3 regions of the Kitasatospora sp. CB02891 genome follow, and region 2 is predicted to be linked to each of the others. Evidence: riboswitches for the same ligand, from Rfam matches in the RefSeq annotation. Region 2 holds a riboswitch; each other region holds the start of a gene.
What was found. A riboswitch is a leader RNA that binds a small molecule or an ion and turns the genes downstream of it on or off. The one in region 2 is predicted to bind thiamine pyrophosphate.
Positions count from the first base shown of each region.

Region 1: linked by a shared signal. The riboswitch ahead of thiC (phosphomethylpyrimidine synthase ThiC) and the one ahead of thiO (glycine oxidase ThiO) in region 2 are both predicted to bind thiamine pyrophosphate.
Region 3: linked by a shared signal. The riboswitch ahead of CG736_RS29310 (cytosine permease) and the one ahead of thiO (glycine oxidase ThiO) in region 2 are both predicted to bind thiamine pyrophosphate.

Region 1 covers NZ_NNBO01000019.1:46,971-52,596, reverse strand. Annotated here, with positions in the region: gene CG736_RS31540 (class I adenylate-forming enzyme family protein) at 1-6, opposite strand, end outside; gene CG736_RS31535 (glycosyltransferase family 2 protein) at 31-771, opposite strand; gene CG736_RS31530 (3-oxoacyl-ACP synthase III family protein) at 768-1,775, opposite strand; gene CG736_RS31525 (flotillin family protein) at 1,916-3,418, opposite strand; gene CG736_RS31520 (hypothetical protein) at 3,604-3,804, opposite strand; TPP riboswitch at 3,952-4,084, shown strand; gene thiC (phosphomethylpyrimidine synthase ThiC) at 4,080-5,626, shown strand, end outside.
Region 2 covers NZ_NNBO01000003.1:510,005-515,630, forward strand. Annotated here, with positions in the region: gene CG736_RS11055 (thiazole synthase) at 1-603, opposite strand, end outside; gene thiS (sulfur carrier protein ThiS) at 605-814, opposite strand; gene thiO (glycine oxidase ThiO) at 811-1,971, opposite strand; TPP riboswitch at 1,966-2,078, opposite strand; gene CG736_RS11070 (NAD(P)/FAD-dependent oxidoreductase) at 2,127-3,332, shown strand; gene CG736_RS11075 (Rv2175c family DNA-binding protein) at 3,354-3,719, shown strand; gene thiE (thiamine phosphate synthase) at 3,716-4,363, shown strand; gene CG736_RS11085 (VanZ family protein) at 4,442-5,068, shown strand; gene CG736_RS11090 (polyprenyl synthetase family protein) at 5,069-5,626, opposite strand, start outside.
Region 3 covers NZ_NNBO01000016.1:91,815-97,440, reverse strand. Annotated here, with positions in the region: gene CG736_RS29330 (hypothetical protein) at 1-524, shown strand, start outside; gene CG736_RS29325 (NUDIX hydrolase) at 529-1,092, shown strand; tRNA gene CG736_RS29320 (tRNA-Ser) at 1,161-1,246, opposite strand; gene CG736_RS29315 (S1C family serine protease) at 1,309-3,021, opposite strand; TPP riboswitch at 3,263-3,414, shown strand; gene CG736_RS29310 (cytosine permease) at 3,405-4,763, shown strand; gene CG736_RS29305 (glycerophosphodiester phosphodiesterase) at 4,910-5,626, shown strand, end outside.

The DNA of each region.
Region 1 (5,626 bases), on a different contig from region 2:
GAGCACGGGGACTCCTCGGGCGGTAGGGGTTCAGCGGACGTCGACCGAGCGGTGGCCGGCGCCGCGCTCCAGGTACCAGCGGGCGGTGCCGCGCAGGCCGTAGGCGCGGATCCGGCGGGTGGAGTTCTGGACCACCATGTCGGGGCGGTGCACGATCGCGGTGCTGATCCGACGGACCCGGTTGATGAAGGCGCGGTCGGTGGGGGAGGGCCGCCGGGGCATGCCGCCGGAGGCCAGGTAGAGCTCGGCGGTGACGGCCATGTTGTTGCCGGCGTGCATCCGGTAGGGCGTCAGGTAGCCGTGCCGGCGGCGGTGCGCGGGGCGGATCCGGCCGAAGAACGCGCCGATGCCGACCAGGACGCGGAAGGTGCCGCGGCCCAGCGGGCCGTGTTCGTCGCGGCGGGCGGTGACCTTGCCGCAGACCAGGCCGCCGCAGGCGAGCATCCCGGCGCGGGCGGCGGCCGTCCAGCCCGGTTCGGGCAGGCAGTCGGCGTCGGTGCGGGCCAGCAGGGTGGCGCCGTTCGCGATGGCGTGCCGGAAGCCGGTGTCCACGGCGCAGCCCACGCCCTTGTCCGGTTCGACCAGCAGCCGCACCGGGAACGGGGCCTGCTCGGCGAACGCCCGCACCTGCGCGCAGGTGTCGTCGGTGGAGCCGTTGTCGACCACCAGCAGGGTGAAGTCCAGGTCGCGCTGGCCGGCCAGGGCACGCAGGGCGCCGCCGATCCTGGCCGCCTCCTGATAGGCCGGGACGAGCACCCACAGGGCCGTCACGACTTCTCCCACACCATCGTCATCAGGCTGACGCCGCCGCCCAGACCGACCATCAGGACCCGCTCACCCTGCTCCAACTCATCTGTGATCCGGTCGAGTTGGACGCCGATGGTGGCGGAGGCCAGGTTGCCGAGCTCGGGCACGGTGACCACCAGCTTGTCGGCGGGCGCCCCCGTCAGCTCGACGAACCGCTCCAGGTACGGCAGCGTGACCTGGTGCACCAGCACCCGGGCGTAGGCGTCCCAGCCGAAGCCGGTGCGGGTCGCCACCCGGGTCAGGATGTCCGCGCCGATCCGCTCGAACACCCCGCGCAACTCCTTGCCGCCGCCGCGGAAGTAGCTCCACTCGTCGCCGCGCGGGTGCCGCGAGCCGCCGCCCGGGATGCCGCCGACCTCCCAGTGCTCGGACGCCGTCTCGGCCTCGACGTCGAGGATGCCGCCGCGCTCCACCCGCTCCACCACCACGGCCGCCCCGCCGTCGCCGAAGGTGTAGCCCGCGAAGCCCTCCCGGAACTCGGCCAGGCCGGACGGGTCGCGGCGCATCGCCCGGCTCGGCGTCTCCCCCGTCACCACCAGCGCCCGCCGGGCCCGCCCGGCCAGGATCATCGCGCGGGCGGCGTCGATGCCGTTCAGGAAGCTGTTGCACGCGTTGGACAGGTCGAACGCGTGCGCGCGGGAGCCGAGTTCGGCCTGCACCAGGTGCGCGGTGGCGGGCTCGCAGACGTCCCGCGAGGCGGACGCGAACAGCAGCAGGTCGACGTCCTCGGGCCCGATCCCGCGCGCCGCGAGCGCCCGGCGGGCCGCGCCCAGCGCCAGCGTGGAGGGGTGCTCGTCGTCGCGGGCGAAGCGCCGGGTGCGGATGCCGGTCGCCTTCTCGAACATGCCGTCGGGCAGCGGAAGCCGGGCGCCGGCGGCCACTTCGTCCTGCAACTGGCCGGAGGTGACGGTCTGTCGGGGCAGGCACGAGCCGGTCGCGGTGATCCCGATGCGAGGCAGGAGGTCCATGGCTCGATGCTGGCGCGGAGCCGGCCCGGGGGCGTGAGTACGGGTACTCACCCGCGGCTGAGATGTGCGGAGGCGGACACGGGTCCGCCTGGGGAGGGGGTTCCCTCGCCCGGGCGGAACGTGCCTGTCCCGGCCGGGAGTTACTCGGCGTCGGCCTGGATCGGGATGACCTGCGCCGGAGTGGCGGCGGCCTTGGCGGCCGCGGTGTTCTCGCCGTTCCCGGCGTCTGCGGCGGACGGGGACATCGCGGTGAGCAGCTGGCGGGCCAGGCCGAGGCCGGTGCCGCCCATGGTGAGCGCCTTGGCGAACATCTCGGACATGCCCTCGGCGCCGTTCAGCAGCACCATGTGCTCGACGTTGCCGAACGCGTCCGCGCCGGCCCGGACGATCGCCGGCCAGTTCTCGGCGAGCTGCTGGGCGACCACCGCCTCCTGGTTCTCGGCCAGCGCCGCGGCGCGGGCCTTGATGCCCTCGGCCTCGGCCAGGCCCTGCGCCCGGGTGGCCTCGGCCTCGGCGAGACCCTTCGCCCGGGACGCCTCGGCCTCGGCCAGGCCCTTGGCGGCCTCGGCGGCGGCCTGCGCCTCACCGGTGGCCCGGGTGGCCTCGGCCGCGGCCAGACCGCGGGCCCGGGTGGCCTCGGCCTCGGCGGCGGCGGCGACCTTGACCCGGTTCGCCTCGGCGGCGGTCTTCAGGTCGGTCTCCCGGGACAGCGCCTCGGCGGCGGAGATCCGGGCGTCGCGGTCGGCCTCGGCCTTGGTGCGGGTCTCGTACGCGCGGGCGTCCGCGGGCTTGCGGACGTCCGCCTGGAGCTGCTGCTCCTTGCGGTGCGCCTCCAGCTCGGCGACCTTGGTCTCCTGGACCACGACCTCCTGCCGGGCGGCGGCCTGCGCGAGCGGGCCGGCTTGCAGCGCCCGGGCCGCGGCGGTGTCCATCTCGGCCTGGTAACCGGCCTGCTGGATGCCGGAGTTGCGGGTGGCCTCGGCCTTGCGGGCGAACGCCTCCTGCTCGGCCTCGGTGGCCCGGCGGTCCGCCTCGGCGGCGGCGATGCGGGCGTCGCGCTGGACGGCAGCGGCGTGCGGCGCGGCCAGGTTGGTGATGTAGCCGGTCGGGTCCAGGATCTCCTGGATCTGCAGCGAGTCGATGATCAGACCGAGCTTCTCCATCTCGATGCCCGAGGCGGAGCGGGTCTCACCGGTGAGCCGCTCGCGGTCGCGGATCATGTCCTCGACCGTCAGCCCGCCGACGATGGACCGCAGGTGGCCGGCGAACACGTTGTGCACCCGCTGGCCCATCATCTTCTGCTGGTCCAGGAAACGCCGGGCTGCGTTGGCGATCGACGCGTTGTCGTCGCCCACCTTGAAGATCACAACCCCCTTGACGTGCACGGGAATTCCCTGCGACGTCACACACTCCACGTCGAGCGCGGCCTCGTTCAGGTCGAGCGAGAGCCGGCGGACCGCCTGGACGCCCGGCACCACGAAGGTGCCCCGCCCGGTCACCACGCGGAAGCCGAGGCCCTCGCCGTGCTTGGAACCCGAGATCACCAACGCCTCGTTGGGCTCGGCGACCCGCCACATGAGCTTGAACAGGACGATCAGAAGAACGACGCCTCCGACGGCGCTTCCTGCGATGCCGATCAGCATCGGCAATCTCCCCCTTCAGAGCGCGCCGGTCCCGTGCTGCGCTTGGGTTGTGCAGATCTGGCGCGGAAACCGGCGGCAGCCGCATTCTCCGCCGTTCCGGATCACGGGGGAAGGGGTGGGCGGAGGGGAACTCGCACTGTCCCGAAACGGTCGCGGGGGGTGAGCGGAATCGTTCTGACAGGCGATCAGAGCGGCTCGACGTAGACCGTGCGCGGTGGCTGGTATTCGACCACGACCACCATGGCGCCCGGCTCCAACGACTCGCCCGGCGTGGCGCGGTACGCCAGGAACGCCTCGGTGCCCAGCCGCTCCGGGATGTGCACCATCACCTCGCCGACCAGGCCTGCGCCGATCCGCCCCGTCACCCGTCCCATCAGTCCGATCACCTGGACGATTCTCCCACTTCGAACGGGGCGTGAACAGCACGATCGCGCGCGGGAGTTGCCGCCGGCGGGCGGGCGGGGCCGAGCGGTGCGCCCTGGACCGGCGTCGCATCGTGCCTTACGGTGAGGAACCGAACGCAGGCGGCCACGCCTGCGCGGAACGGGAGCTCGGAGCACCGGGCTGAGAGGGCGCTGACGGTACGCGGCCCGCGTACCACCTGCTGCGCCGACCGCAGGAACCTGACCGGGTAATGCCGGCGTAGGGAGTTGAAGGTCCGATGACCGAATTTTCTGAGCACACGTCTGCCCGGCCGTCCGCCGAGGGGTACCCCACCCCGGCCTGGCGCAAGGCCTACCGTCAGGGCAGCCGCCCCGACCTGCGGGTCCCCTACCGCGAGGTCCACCTGACCGACGGCCGGACCGTCCCGCTGTACGACACCTCCGGCCCGTACACCGACCCCGACCTGCCCACCGACGTCCGACGCGGACTGCCCGCCCTCCGCGACGCCTGGATCCGCCAACGCGGCGACGTCGAGGAGTACGACGGCCGGGAGGCCCGGCCCGAGGACGACGGCATCAAGCACACCGCGCCGCGCGGCGGCGACCTGCGCAACCTGGACGCCGTCTTCCCCGGCCGCCCGCGCCGCCCGCTGCGCGCCAGGGACGGCGTCGCCGTCACCCAACTCGGCTATGCCAAGCGCGGGTTGATCACCCCGGAGATGGAGTTCGTGGCGCTCCGGGAAGGCCTGGAGCCGGAGTTCGTGCGCGAGCAGGTGGCGCGCGGGCGGGCCGTCATCCCGGTCAACGTCAACCACCCCGAGAGCGAACCGGCCGTCATCGGCACCGACTTCCTGGTGAAGATCAACGCCAACATCGGCAACTCCGCCGTCACGTCCTCCATCGAGGAGGAGGTGGAGAAGATGACCTGGGCCACCCGCTGGGGCGCCGACACCGTCATGGACCTCTCCACCGGCCGCAACATCCACACCACCCGCGAGTGGATCCTGCGCAACTCCCCCGTCCCGATCGGCACCGTCCCGCTCTACCAGGCGCTGGAGAAGGTCGACGGCCGGGCCGAGGACCTCAGCTGGGAGGTCTACCGGGACACCGTCCTCGAACAGTGCGAGCAGGGCGTCGACTACATGACGGTGCACGCCGGCGTGCTGCTGCGGTACGTGCCGCTCACCGCCCGCCGCAAGACCGGCATCGTCTCGCGCGGCGGCTCCATCATGGCCGCCTGGTGCCTGGCGCACCATCAGGAGAACTTCCTCTACACCCACTTCGAGGAACTCTGCGACCTGCTGCGCGCCTACGACGTCACCTTCTCGCTCGGTGACGGCCTGCGCCCCGGCTCCATCGCCGACGCCAACGACGAGGCGCAGTTCGCCGAACTCACCACCCTCGGCGAGCTCGGCCGGATCGCCCGGGCCAAGGACGTCCAGGTGATGATCGAGGGCCCCGGGCACGTCCCGATGCACAAGATCCGCGAGAACATGGAACTCCAGCAGGAGATCTGCGACGAGGCCCCGTTCTACACGCTCGGCCCGCTCACCACCGACGTCGCCCCCGGCTACGACCACATCACCTCCGGCATCGGCGCCGCGATGATCGCCTGGTGGGGCACCGCGATGCTCTGCTACGTCACCCCCAAGGAACACCTGGGCCTGCCCAACCGCGACGACGTCAAGACCGGCGTCATCACCTACAAGATCGCCGCCCACGCCGCCGACCTCGCCAAGGGCCACCCCGGCGCCCAGGCCTGGGACGACGCCCTCTCCGACGCCCGCTTCGAGTTCCGCTGGGAGGACCAGTTCAACCTGGCCCT
Region 2 (5,626 bases):
GCAGCCGAGTTCCATCGCCAGGGCGACGTCGCTGGCGGTGCCCGCACCCGCGTCGAGCACCACCGGGACGTTCGCGGACTCCACGATCAGCTGGAAGTTGTGCGGGTTGCGGATGCCCAGGCCGGAGCCGATCGGCGAGCCCAGCGGCATGATCGCCGCGCAGCCGACGTCCTCCAGCTTGCGGGCCAGCACCGGGTCGTCGTTGGTGTACGGCAGCACGGTGAAGCCGTCGTCGACCAAGGTCTCGGCGGCGTCCAGGAGTTCGATCGGGTCGGGCAGCAGGGTGCGCTCGTCGGCGATCACCTCCAGCTTCACCCAGTCGGTGCCGAGCGCCTCGCGGGCGAGGCGGGCGGTGAGCACGGCCTCGCCGGCGGTGTAGCAGCCGGCCGTGTTCGGGAGGATCCGGATGCCGTTGCGGGCCAGCACCTCCAGCACCGAGCCCTGGGTAGCGGTGTTGACCCGGCGCATCGCCACCGTGGTCAGTTCGGTGCCGGAGACCCGCAGCGCCTGCTCCAGCACGTCCAGGCTGGGCGCGCCGCCGGTGCCCATGATCAGGCGGGAGGCGAAGGCGGTGTCGCCGATGGTCAGCAGGTCGTCGGCCATCTCAGCCTCCCTGCACGGCGGTGAGGATCTCCACCCGGTCGCCCGCCAGCAGCGCCGTGGTCGGCCACGAACTGCGCGGCACCACGGCCTCGTTGACGGCGGCGGCGACGCCGGTGTTGGCGGCGGACACCTCGGCGACCACCGCGTCCAGGGTGGTGGCTTCGGGCAGTGTGCGGGGTTCGCCGTTGACGGTCAGGGCGACGGTGTTCATGCGGGCACCTCGGTGCGGAAGCGGTCGGGGGTGAAGTCGGTCGCCAGCGGGGAGAGTTCGCCGGTGGCCAGGTAGTCGGCGAGCAGGTCGGCGGTGACCGGGGTGAGCAGCACGCCGTTGCGGTAGTGCCCGGTGGCGGCGGCCAGGCCGGGCAGTGCGGTCGGGCCGAGCAGCGGCGCGTTGTCGGGCGAGCCCGGCCGCAGCCCCGCGTTGGTCTCCACCAGCGGCAACTCGGTGATGCCGGGCACGAGTTCGTGCGCGTCCCGGAGCAGCTCGTACACGCCGCCCGCGGTGACGGTGGTGTCGTGGCCCATCTCCTCGGTGGTCGCGCCGATCACCAACTCGCCGTCGGCGCGCGGCACCAGGTACAGGTGCTGCCCGCGCACCACGGCGCGCACGTTGCGGGACAGGAACGGCGCGTACAGCTTCGGGATCCGCAGCCGCACCACCTGCCCCTTCACCGGGCGGATCGCCGGCAGCACCCCGTCCGGCAGGCCCGGCAGCAGGTGGCTGCGGGAGCCGGCCGCCAGCACCGTCCGTCCGGCGGTCAGTTGCTCGCCCGTCAACAGCCGCACGCCGATGGCCCGGTCGCCGTCGGCCCCGTCGCGGTCGACCAGCAGTTCGGCGGCCTGGGTGCGGTGGAAGGCGACGCCCAGCAGCTTGCAGGCCGCGACCAGCGCGGCGGCGAGGCGGCGGCCGTCCACCTGGTGGTCCTCGGCGACGTGCAGGCCGCCGCGTACGCCCGGGGCCAGCATCGGCTCCAGCCGCCGGCACTCCCGGCCGGTCAGCCACTGCGACTCCAGGCCCAGCCGGCCGTGGAAGGCGTGCAGTTCGCGCAGCTCCTCGCGGTCGTCGGAGTCCAGCGCGACGGCCAGCGTGCCGGTGCGGCGGTAGCCGGTGTCCAGGCCGGTCAGCTCGGTCAGCTCGGCCGCGAACGCGCCGTAGCGCTCGTTCGACGCCATGCCCAGGCGCAGCAACGGCTCCTCGCCGTACTGGAGTTCGGTGACCGGCGCGAGCATCCCGGCGGCGACCTGCGCCGCGCCGCCGCCCGGCGACGGGTCCACCACCGCGACGCTCAGCCCGCGCTGCGCGGTGCGCCAGGCGACGCCGAGGCCGATGATGCCGCCGCCGATCACCAGCACGTCGGTAGGTGCCACAGCACTTCTTCTCCCTTCGCCGGCATGACCCGGATCAGGTTCGGACGGTCGCGGGCCGCCACAGCCCGCCTCTCAGCCCGGTGCGCCGGGCTCCCGTGATGAGGTAGTCCCTCCACTTTAACGCCGGTGCCCGCAGCGGCCGCAGGCCGGTTAGGGTGGACGCCGTGGCTGAGCTGAGGGCAACGGACCGGGTCGTCGTGGTCGGGGCGGGCATGGCGGGCGCACAGGCCGCCCTGAACCTGCGGCAGGGCGGCTGGCAGGGCGCCGTCACCCTGGTCGGCGAGGAACTCCACCTGCCGTACGACCGGCCGCCGCTCTCCAAGAACGTGCTGCTCGGCAAGGCCGACGCCACCGCCTTCGAGATCGACTGGAGCGGCCTCGGCGTCGACCTGCTCACCGGCCACCGGGCCACCGGCCTGAACGCCGGCGTGCTGCACACCGATCGCGCCGAACTCCCGTACCACGCCCTGGTGATCGCCACCGGTGCCGACCCCCGCACGCTGCCGGGCCTGCCCGGCGCCCGCACCCTGCGCACCGTCGACGACGCGCACGCGCTGCGCGCCGCGCTCACCCCCGGCAAGCGGATCGTGCTGGTCGGCGCGGGCTGGATCGGCGCCGAGACCGCCACCGTCGCCCGCGCCCTCGGCTGCCACGTCACCGTCGTCGAGGCCGCCGCCACCCCGCTGGCCGGGGCGCTGCCCGCCGAACTCGGCACGCTGATGACCGAGTGGTACGCCGCCGCCGGCGTCGAACTGCGCTGCGGCGTCGGCGTCGCCGGGGCCGCCGACGGCGGGGTGCTGCTCGCCGACGGCACCCACCTGCCCGCCGACGAGGTGGTGGTCGGCATCGGCGCCCGCCCCGCCACCGGCTGGCTCGCCGGCAGCCCGCTCGCCCTCGACCCCGACGGCACGATCCCGGTCGACGACCGCCTGCGCACCGCGCTGCCCGGCGTCTGGGCGGCCGGCGACTGCGTCTCCTACCCGTCCGCCCGGTTCGGCGCCCGGCTGGCCGTCCAGCACTGGGACCACGCCCTGCACTCCGGCGGCACCGTCGCCGCCTCCGTGCTCGGCGCCCTGGACGCGCCCTACGACCCCGTCCCGTACTTCTGGTCCGAGCAGTTCGACCGCATGGTGCAGTACGCCGGCCGGCACGCCGGGGCCGACCACCTGCTGTGGCGGGGCTCCCCGTCCGGCCGGGACTGGTCGGTGCTGTGGCTGCGCGACGGCGCGCTGGTCGCCCTGCTGGCCGTGGACCGGCCGCGCGACCTGGCGCAGGGCCGCCGCCTGATCGAACGCGGCACGGTGCTCGACCCGGAGCTCGCGGCCGATCCGGCCGTCCAGCTGAAGGCGGCCACCCGCTAGCGGATGGGTAGGCTGGGTGCCGTGAGCAAGATTGATCCCAAGATTGACGCCCTGGTCCCTGCGTGGCTGTACCTGCCCGACATCTCGGAGCGGTGGGGCGTGGTGATCACCGAGGTCCGCGACATGGTGAGGAACCGCACCCTGTTGGCCGTCCGCCGCGGCGAGAACAACTCCCTCCAGGTGCCCGCCGACTTCATCGAGGACGACGGCCCGGTCAAGCACCTGGTCGGCACCCTCACGGTGCTCCGCGACTGCGGCTTCTCCGACCAGGAGATCCTGGAGTGGATGTTCACCGAGGACCCGTCGCTGCCCGGCAGCCCGATCCAGGCGCTGCGCGAGAACCGCGGCACCGAGGTCAAGCGCCGCGCCCAGGCCCTGGCGCTGTGACCAGCCCGGTGGCAGCCCGTCAGCAGCTCGCCGACGCGAAGCTCTACCTGTGCACCGACGCCCGGCGCGAGCAGGGCGACCTGGCCGACTTCCTGGACGCCGTGCTGGCCGGCGGCGTCGACATCGTCCAGCTCCGGGACAAGAACCTGGAGGCCCGCCAGGAGCTCGACTACCTGGAGGTCTTCGCGGACGCGGCCCAGCGGCACGGCAAGCTGCTGGCCGTCAACGACCGCGCCGACGTCGCCTTCGGCGCCCGCCCCGACGTGCTGCACCTCGGGCAGGACGACCTGCCGGTGGCCGTCGCCCGGGCCATCCTCGGCGAGGACGTCCTGATCGGACGCTCCTGCCACGCCGAGACCGAAGTGGACGCGGCGATCACCGAGCCCGGCGTCGACTACTTCTGCACCGGCCCGGTCTGGCCCACCCCCACCAAGCCCGGCCGCCACGCCCCCGGCCTCGACCTCGTCCGCTACGCGGCCGCCGCCGACCCGGCCCGACCCTGGTTCGCGATCGGCGGCATCGACCACGACAACCTCGACCAGGTCCTGGCCGCCGGCGCCACCCGCATCGTGGTCGTCCGGGCCCTCACGGCCGCCGAGGACCCGGGCGCGGCGGCGGCGCAACTGGCTGCGCGCCTGCGGTAGGCAGGTGGGTGACCGATCGCCCCTGGTTCCGCACCCTCACCGGGAACCGTTGGCGGCTCTGGTGGCCTCCGTGCAGTCGTGAACCCCGAATTCCGTGCCCGCCGGGCCGTGCTGCTCGCCCCGGCCGTCCTTCTCGCTGCGGCCGTCGCGTTCGTCGCGCAGCGACCGTTGCATCACCGTGCCGGGTGGCAGCCGTGGCTCGGGACGGTCAATGCGGCGGTGTTCTGGTCGCTGGTCGCGTTGCCGCTGTCGGCGGGGCTGGTGTGGGTGCTGGCCCGGCGGCGGGGCGACCGGGGGTGGGGGCGGTCGTTCGCCGAGGTCGCCGTGGTGCACGGGACGGTTCCGTGGGTCTGGATGATTCTGCTGCCGGGCCCGGGGGCGGGTGTCGCACCCCGGCGGGTCAGCCTGCTGCCGTTGCGGGACCTGTACGAGGTCCTCACCCAGGGCACGCCGGTCACCGCGGTGGTGCAGATCGGCGGCAATCTGCTGGTGTTCGCGGCGCTCGGCTTCTTCGCGCCGGTGCGGTTCCGTGCGCTGGCGTCCGTGCCCCGGATGCTGGCGCTCGGTGCGGCCTGCTCGGTGCTGGTGGAGACCGCCCAGTACGTGCTGTGGCTGGACCGCGTCTCCTCGGTGGACGACGTCCTGCTGAACGCCACCGGCGCCGGGCTGGCCGCACTCGCCTCCCGGCGGTGGTGGGCCCGCTGATCAGTACTTGCGCACCGTCGCCGCGTCCGCCAGCGCCTGGAGCACTTCGCGGGTCGGGCCGTCGGCGATCGGCGCGTTGCGCAGGGCGGTCAGCGCTTCGGTGAGCAGCCGGTCGATGCGGGCCTCGACGATCGCCGGGGCGCCGCTGGCGGAGATCAGGTCGCGCAGCTCGGCCACCTCGTCCGCGGTGAGGTCGGGCGCGCCGAGGCGGGCGTCCAGGGTCTGGGCGTCGATCTCCGACAGGCCGCGCATGGCGTGCGCGACCAGCAGGGTGCGCTTGCCCTCGCGGAGGTCGTCGCCGGCCGGCTTTCCGGTGACCTCCGGGTCGCCGAACACGCCGAGCAGGTCGTCCCGGAGCTGGAACGCCTCGCCCAGCGGCAGGCCGAAGTCGCCGAGCGCCTCGACCAGGTCGGGGCCGGCGCCGGCCAGCAGCGCGCCGACCTGCAGCGGGCGTTCGATGGTGTACTTCGCGGACTTGTAGTGCAGCACCGTCCGGGCGCGGTCCAGCGCGTCGGCGTCGGTGGAGTCGCCCGCCACCGGCTCCAGCACGTCCAGGTA
Region 3 (5,626 bases), on a different contig from region 2:
GCCCGGAGACGGACCGGGCCGGCTCGGGACCGCTGTTCGAGATCAGGCTCGGCGCGGCGGCCGGCCTCGCCGACGACCGGGTGCGCGCCCGGATGGCGGCGCTGCGCACCGACGCCGGCGACGCGATCGCCGCCCTGATGCAGGCCCGCGCCGAGCGCGGCCGCACTGCCAAGTCGCCGTTCTGGAAGGGCATCGAGCGGTTGCGGACGGCCGAGGACCCGCTCGCCGCGCGCAAGGCGCTGGACGCCCACCTGGCCCGGGTCGCCGCCGTCCTCGGCGACCGGACCGGGCTGGCCCCGATCGGCGGGTTCGCGATCGAACTGGTGCTCACCGCCGCGGGCGCGGTCGGCCCCGCGCTGGCCACCGAGGTGTGGCGGCTGCCCGGGCTGGTCGGCTACCCGGCGATGGCGGCCGGCGCGGTCGGCAACGTCCTGTACCGCAAGAGCAAGGACAGCCTGGCGCGCCGGCTCTCCAGCAGACGGCTGGCCTGCGCGCTGGGACGAGTCGTCGACCTGAGGAGCTGACACGGTGACAGATCCCGAGCACCCGGACGCCATCCGCCGCACCCGGGAGGTGCTCGCCTACCGCAACCGCTTCGTCGACGTCTACGACGACGAGGTCGCCTTCCCGAGCGGCTCCGCCGGCCGCTACCTGAGGATCCGTCACCGTGCCGAGGGCCTCGGCGTGGTGGTGCTCCCCGTCCACGGCGAGCTCGTCGGGCTGGTCCGCACCTACCGCTACCCGCTCGGCCGCCCCCAGTGGGGCCTGCCCCGCGGCTTCGCCCATAACGCCGACCCGCTGGTCACCGCGCGCGCCGAACTGCACGAGGAACTCGGCGTCCCCGACGCCGAGTTCCACCTCCTCGGCACCATGACCCCCGACTCCGGCCTGCTCGCCGGCGCCGTCGCCGTCGTCCACGCCACCGTCCCCGACCCCGTCCCCACCGGCGCCCCCCGCGACCCCGACGAAGTCGTCGAGACCCGCTGGCTCCCCCTCCCCGACCTCCACCACTGGATCACCACCGGCCGCCTCGACGACGGCATGACCCTCGCCGCCCTCACCCTCGCCCGCGCCCACGGCCGCCTCCCCTGACGCACCGTCACCCGCGAACGCCGAACGGCCCCCGACCGGAGGTACAGGTCGGGGGCCGTTCTCAGGCGCGGAGGGTGTGGGATTTGAACCCACGGTGGCGCGAAGCCACGACAGTTTTCAAGACTGGTCCCTTAGGCCGCTCGGGCAACCCTCCTCGGCGGAGGCCAGCCTAACGGGTCGGGGCGGGTTCGGTGCACACCGTTCCGGTGGGGTGGGTCAGTTGTCGCCCTTGCGTTCGCCGAGGGTGACGGTGGTCTTGGCGGCCTTGCCGTCGCGGGTGTACTCGACCTCGACCTTCTCGCCGGGCTTGTGCGTCCAGATCTCGCTGACCAGGGTCGGGCCGCTGTCGATGGCGATGCCGCCGAGCTTGGTGATGACGTCGCCGGCCTTCAGGCCGGCCTGGTCGGCGGGGCCGCCGGGGGTGACGGCGGGGGTGTCGCGGACCGGGGCGGTGGCGATCTGGGCGCCGTCGCCGCGGTAGTCGTCGTTGCGCAGGACGCCGAGGATCGCGTAGACCGGCGTGCCGTCCTTGATCAGGGTCTGGGCGACCCACTTGGCCTGGTTGATCGGGATGGCGAAGCCGAGACCGATGGAGCCGGCCCGGCCGGAGCCGCTGGTGTTGGACTGGATCGCCGAGTTGATGCCGATGACCGAGCCGGAGCCGTCCAGCAGCGGGCCGCCGGAGTTGCCGGGGTTGATCGAGGCGTCGGTCTGCAGGGCGTTCATGTACGAGGACTGGGCGCCGGTCTCGTCGCCGGAGGCGACCGGGCGGTCCTTGGCGGAGATGATGCCGGTGGTGACGGTGCCTTCGAGGCCGTAGGGCGCGCCGATGGCGATGGTGGCGTCGCCGATGGCGACCTTGTCGGAGTCGCCGAGCGGCAGCGGGACGAGCTTGTCCTTGGGCGGGTTCTCCAGGCGGATGACCGCGACGTCGTAGCCCTCGGCGCGGCCGACCACGGACGCGTCGTAGGAGGAGCCGTCGGAGAACTTGACGGTGAGCTTGCCGCCCTTGGCCGCGGGCGCGACCACGTGGTTGTTGGTCAGGATGTGGCCCTCGGTGTCGAAGACGAATCCGGTGCCGGTGCCGGACTCGCTGGAGTTCGAGGCCTTGATGGTGACGGTGGACGGCAGCGCCTTGGCGGCGATCCCGGCGACGGACTCGGGAGCCCGGTCCAGGTTCTGGTGGGTGTTGCCGACGGTGACGGTGGTGCTGCTGTGGCTGGCGCCGGTGCCGCCGCTGCCGCCCTTGTCGGAGACGGACGCGCCGATCGCGCCGCCGGCCAGGCCGGCCACCAGGGCGACCGCCGCGACCAGGGCGACGAATCCGCCGCGCTTGCCCTTGCCGGACCCGCCGGGGGCGGGCTGCGGGCTGCCCCACGGCGCACCCGGTTCGCCCGGTCCGCCGACACCGCCGGTGCCGCCGGACGGGTGGCCCCAGCCGCCCACCGGGTGGCCGGCGCCGAACGGGTGCTGCGGCTCGCCGGGGACGCCGGGCGCACCCGGGGCGCCGGGCGCACCGGCCTGGGCGAGCGGCGGCACGGCCGGGACGGCCGCGGTCGGCGCGTAGGGGTTGACCGGTGCGTCGGCGGCGGGCTGCGCGTAGGGGCCGGCCGGTGCGGCGACGCTGCCGTACGGGTTCTGGAACGGCGGCGGCGCGTCCACCGGGGCGGCGGGCGGGGCGGCCGGCGCCCCGGGCACCTTCCCGAGCTGCATGGTCTCGTCGGGGGCCGGCGCGGCGGGCACCTTCCCGAGCTGCATCGTCCCGTCGGAGACCGGCGCGGCCGGGGCCGCCGGCAGCACCGGCGGCGGCGCGTCGAGGTAGGCGGGAGCGGGCGCGGGCGTCCCGGAGCCGGCGGAGGCCGCCTCGGTGCCGGTGGCCGCGGGGGCCTTCTCCGGCGGGGTGGTACCACTCGCGTGCTCGGTGCTCACGGACGACCTCCATCGCTGACAGAATCTTGGGCCGCGGTCCGTCGCGCCGGCGGCGCGGCCACAGCCTCGGGGCACAGTTTTTCCTATGCCGGATTCGGACACCGTAAGCGGGCCCCTGAAGAAATCATGAGAAGCCTTAGGCCTCGCTGACATGCACATCAGTGGTCCCGCGGTGCGGACGCCGATCCCCCCGGCCTTGGCGTTCCCCAGCCCGGAGGCTAGCCTGTCGCTCCTGTAAACCGAAGAACGTCGCGGGAGCTTGGACCAGCCAGGCTGAGAGTGCGCCGGATCGACCGTAGGGCATGGCGGTGACGCCGCCCCGGTCGAGGGGGCGCTGACCGCCTGAACCTGTCCGGATAATGCCGGCGTAGGGAGTATCGGCCATGACGGCTGTTCCGTCTGCCCAAATTTCCGATCATGAGGCTGCCGCGCGGGCCGAGGCCCCGCTGACCCTCGACACGGCGCCGCCGCGCACCCTGGACTTCCGGGCGCTGTTCGCCCTGTGGGCCAACCTCGGGGTGAGCCTGATCGGCTTCACCAGCGCCGCGACGGTGCTGGGCAAGCAGGGCCACGAGCTGGGCTTCACCGCGGCGGTGACGGCGATCGTGGCGGGCACCGCGATCGGCACCGCGATGCTGGCGGTGGCGGCCCTGGTGGGCGCCCGCACGGGTGCGCCGGCGATGGCGGTGCTGCGCGGCCTGTTCGGCACCCGGCTGTCGTACGTGCCGACGGTGCTGAACATCCTCCAGTGCGTCGGCTGGGGCGTGTACGAGCTGACGGTGATCGCCTGGGGCGCCCAGACGGTGGCCGGCACCGAGGGCTGGCGCTGGCTGTTCGTGCTGCTGGCGGGCGTGCTGACGACGGTGCTGACGATCTGGCCGCTGGGCGCGATCGCGGTGCTGCGCAAGTACGTGGCGGTCGCGGTCGGCGTGGCGATGGTCTACTTCACGGTGCAGTTCGCCCGGCTGGGCTTCCCGGACCCGGGCGCGGGCAACTGGGACGGCTTCCTGTCGGCGACGGACGCGGTGATCGCGGTGTCGATCTCGTTCGTGCCGCTGGCCGCCGACTACACCCGGCACGCCCGCAGCTCGGCGAAGGCGTTCTGGGGGACGTTCTCCGGCTACACGGTGGCCCAGGTCTGGTGCTACGTGCTGGGCGTGGTGGCGCTGCTGCAGTCCGGCGGCGACCCGGACAAGATCCTCGGCTCGTTCACCGGCGTGGCCGCGGGCTGGGCGTTCCTGCTGGTGCTGGTGCTGCGCGAGTCGGACCAGTCGTTCGCGAACGTGTACTCGACGGCGATGTCGATCCACAACCTGTGGCCGAAGGTGGACCGGCGGGTGCTGACCGGCGGCATCGGCGTGCTGGTGACGGTGCTGGCGCTGCGGATCAAGGAGTTCACCGAGTCGTACTACGCGTTCCTCGGCCTGATCGGATCGGTGTTCGTGCCGCTGTTCGCGGTGCTGGCGGTGGACTACTTCCTCGGCGCGGGCCGGCGCGGCTGGAACCTGACGCAGGACGCCCCGGCGCGCTGGGTGATGCTGCTGCCGTGGGCACTGGGCTTCGCGGTGTACCAGTTCCTGGCGCCGACGGCGGTGGCCGGCTGGTGGACCGACCTGTGGGCGAAGGCGCAGGAGGCGGTGCACTTCACCCCGCAGGCGTGGAGCTCGGCCTCGTTGTTCTCGTTCCTGGTGGCGGCCCTGGCGACCGGCGCGGTGACGGCCCTGGAACGCCGGCAGGCCTGACCGCCCGCGGGCGTCCGACGGGCTGACGGTCCGCGGGCGTCCGACGGGCTGACGGTCCGCCAGCCGTTCGCCCCCGGGGAGCTGTTCACCGGAGCGTTGCCGTGCCGGAAGCGGGCCGTCATCCGGTGCCGCGTAGGGTGGTTGACGTGAACACCCAGCACAGCGCCTCGGCCCCGCTCCCCGCTCCGATCGACCGCTCGTCGGTCAAGGTGATCGCCCACCGCGGGTCCTCCGCGGCCCTCCCGGAGCACACCGAGGAGGCGTACCGGCAGGCGCTGGAGGAGGGCGCGGACGGGCTGGAGTGCGACGTCCGGGTCACCGCCGACGGGCAGCTGGTGTGCGTGCACGACCGGACGGTGGGCCGCACCTCCGACGGGCAGGGCGTGGTGTCGACCATGACGCTGGCTCAGCTGTCCGAGCTGGACTTCGGTTCGTGGAAGCACCCGGAGCAGCCGCAGCGCAGCTCGGTGCTCACCCTGGAGCGGCTGCTGGAGCTGGTCGCGGACACCGGGCGGCGGGTGGAGCTGGCGATCGAGACCAAGCACCCGGTGCGGTACGCGGGCCGGGTGGAGTCCGAGCTGCTGCGGGTGCTGGGCCGCTTCGGTCTGCTGCCGGCCGCGCCGGAGGAGTCCACGGTGCGGGTGATGAGCTTCTCGGAGCTGGCCCTGCACCGGGTCCGCCGGGCCGCCCCGGCGGTGCCCCGGGTGTACCTGTGGGAGCGCTCGGTGCCGCTGCTGGGCCGGACCAGGTCGCTGCCGGGCGGGGCGTCGATCGCCGGCCCGGGCATCTCGCTGGTGCGCCGCGACCCGGGCATGGTGACGGCGCTGCGCCGGGCCGGGCACCGGGTGCACGTGTGGACGGTG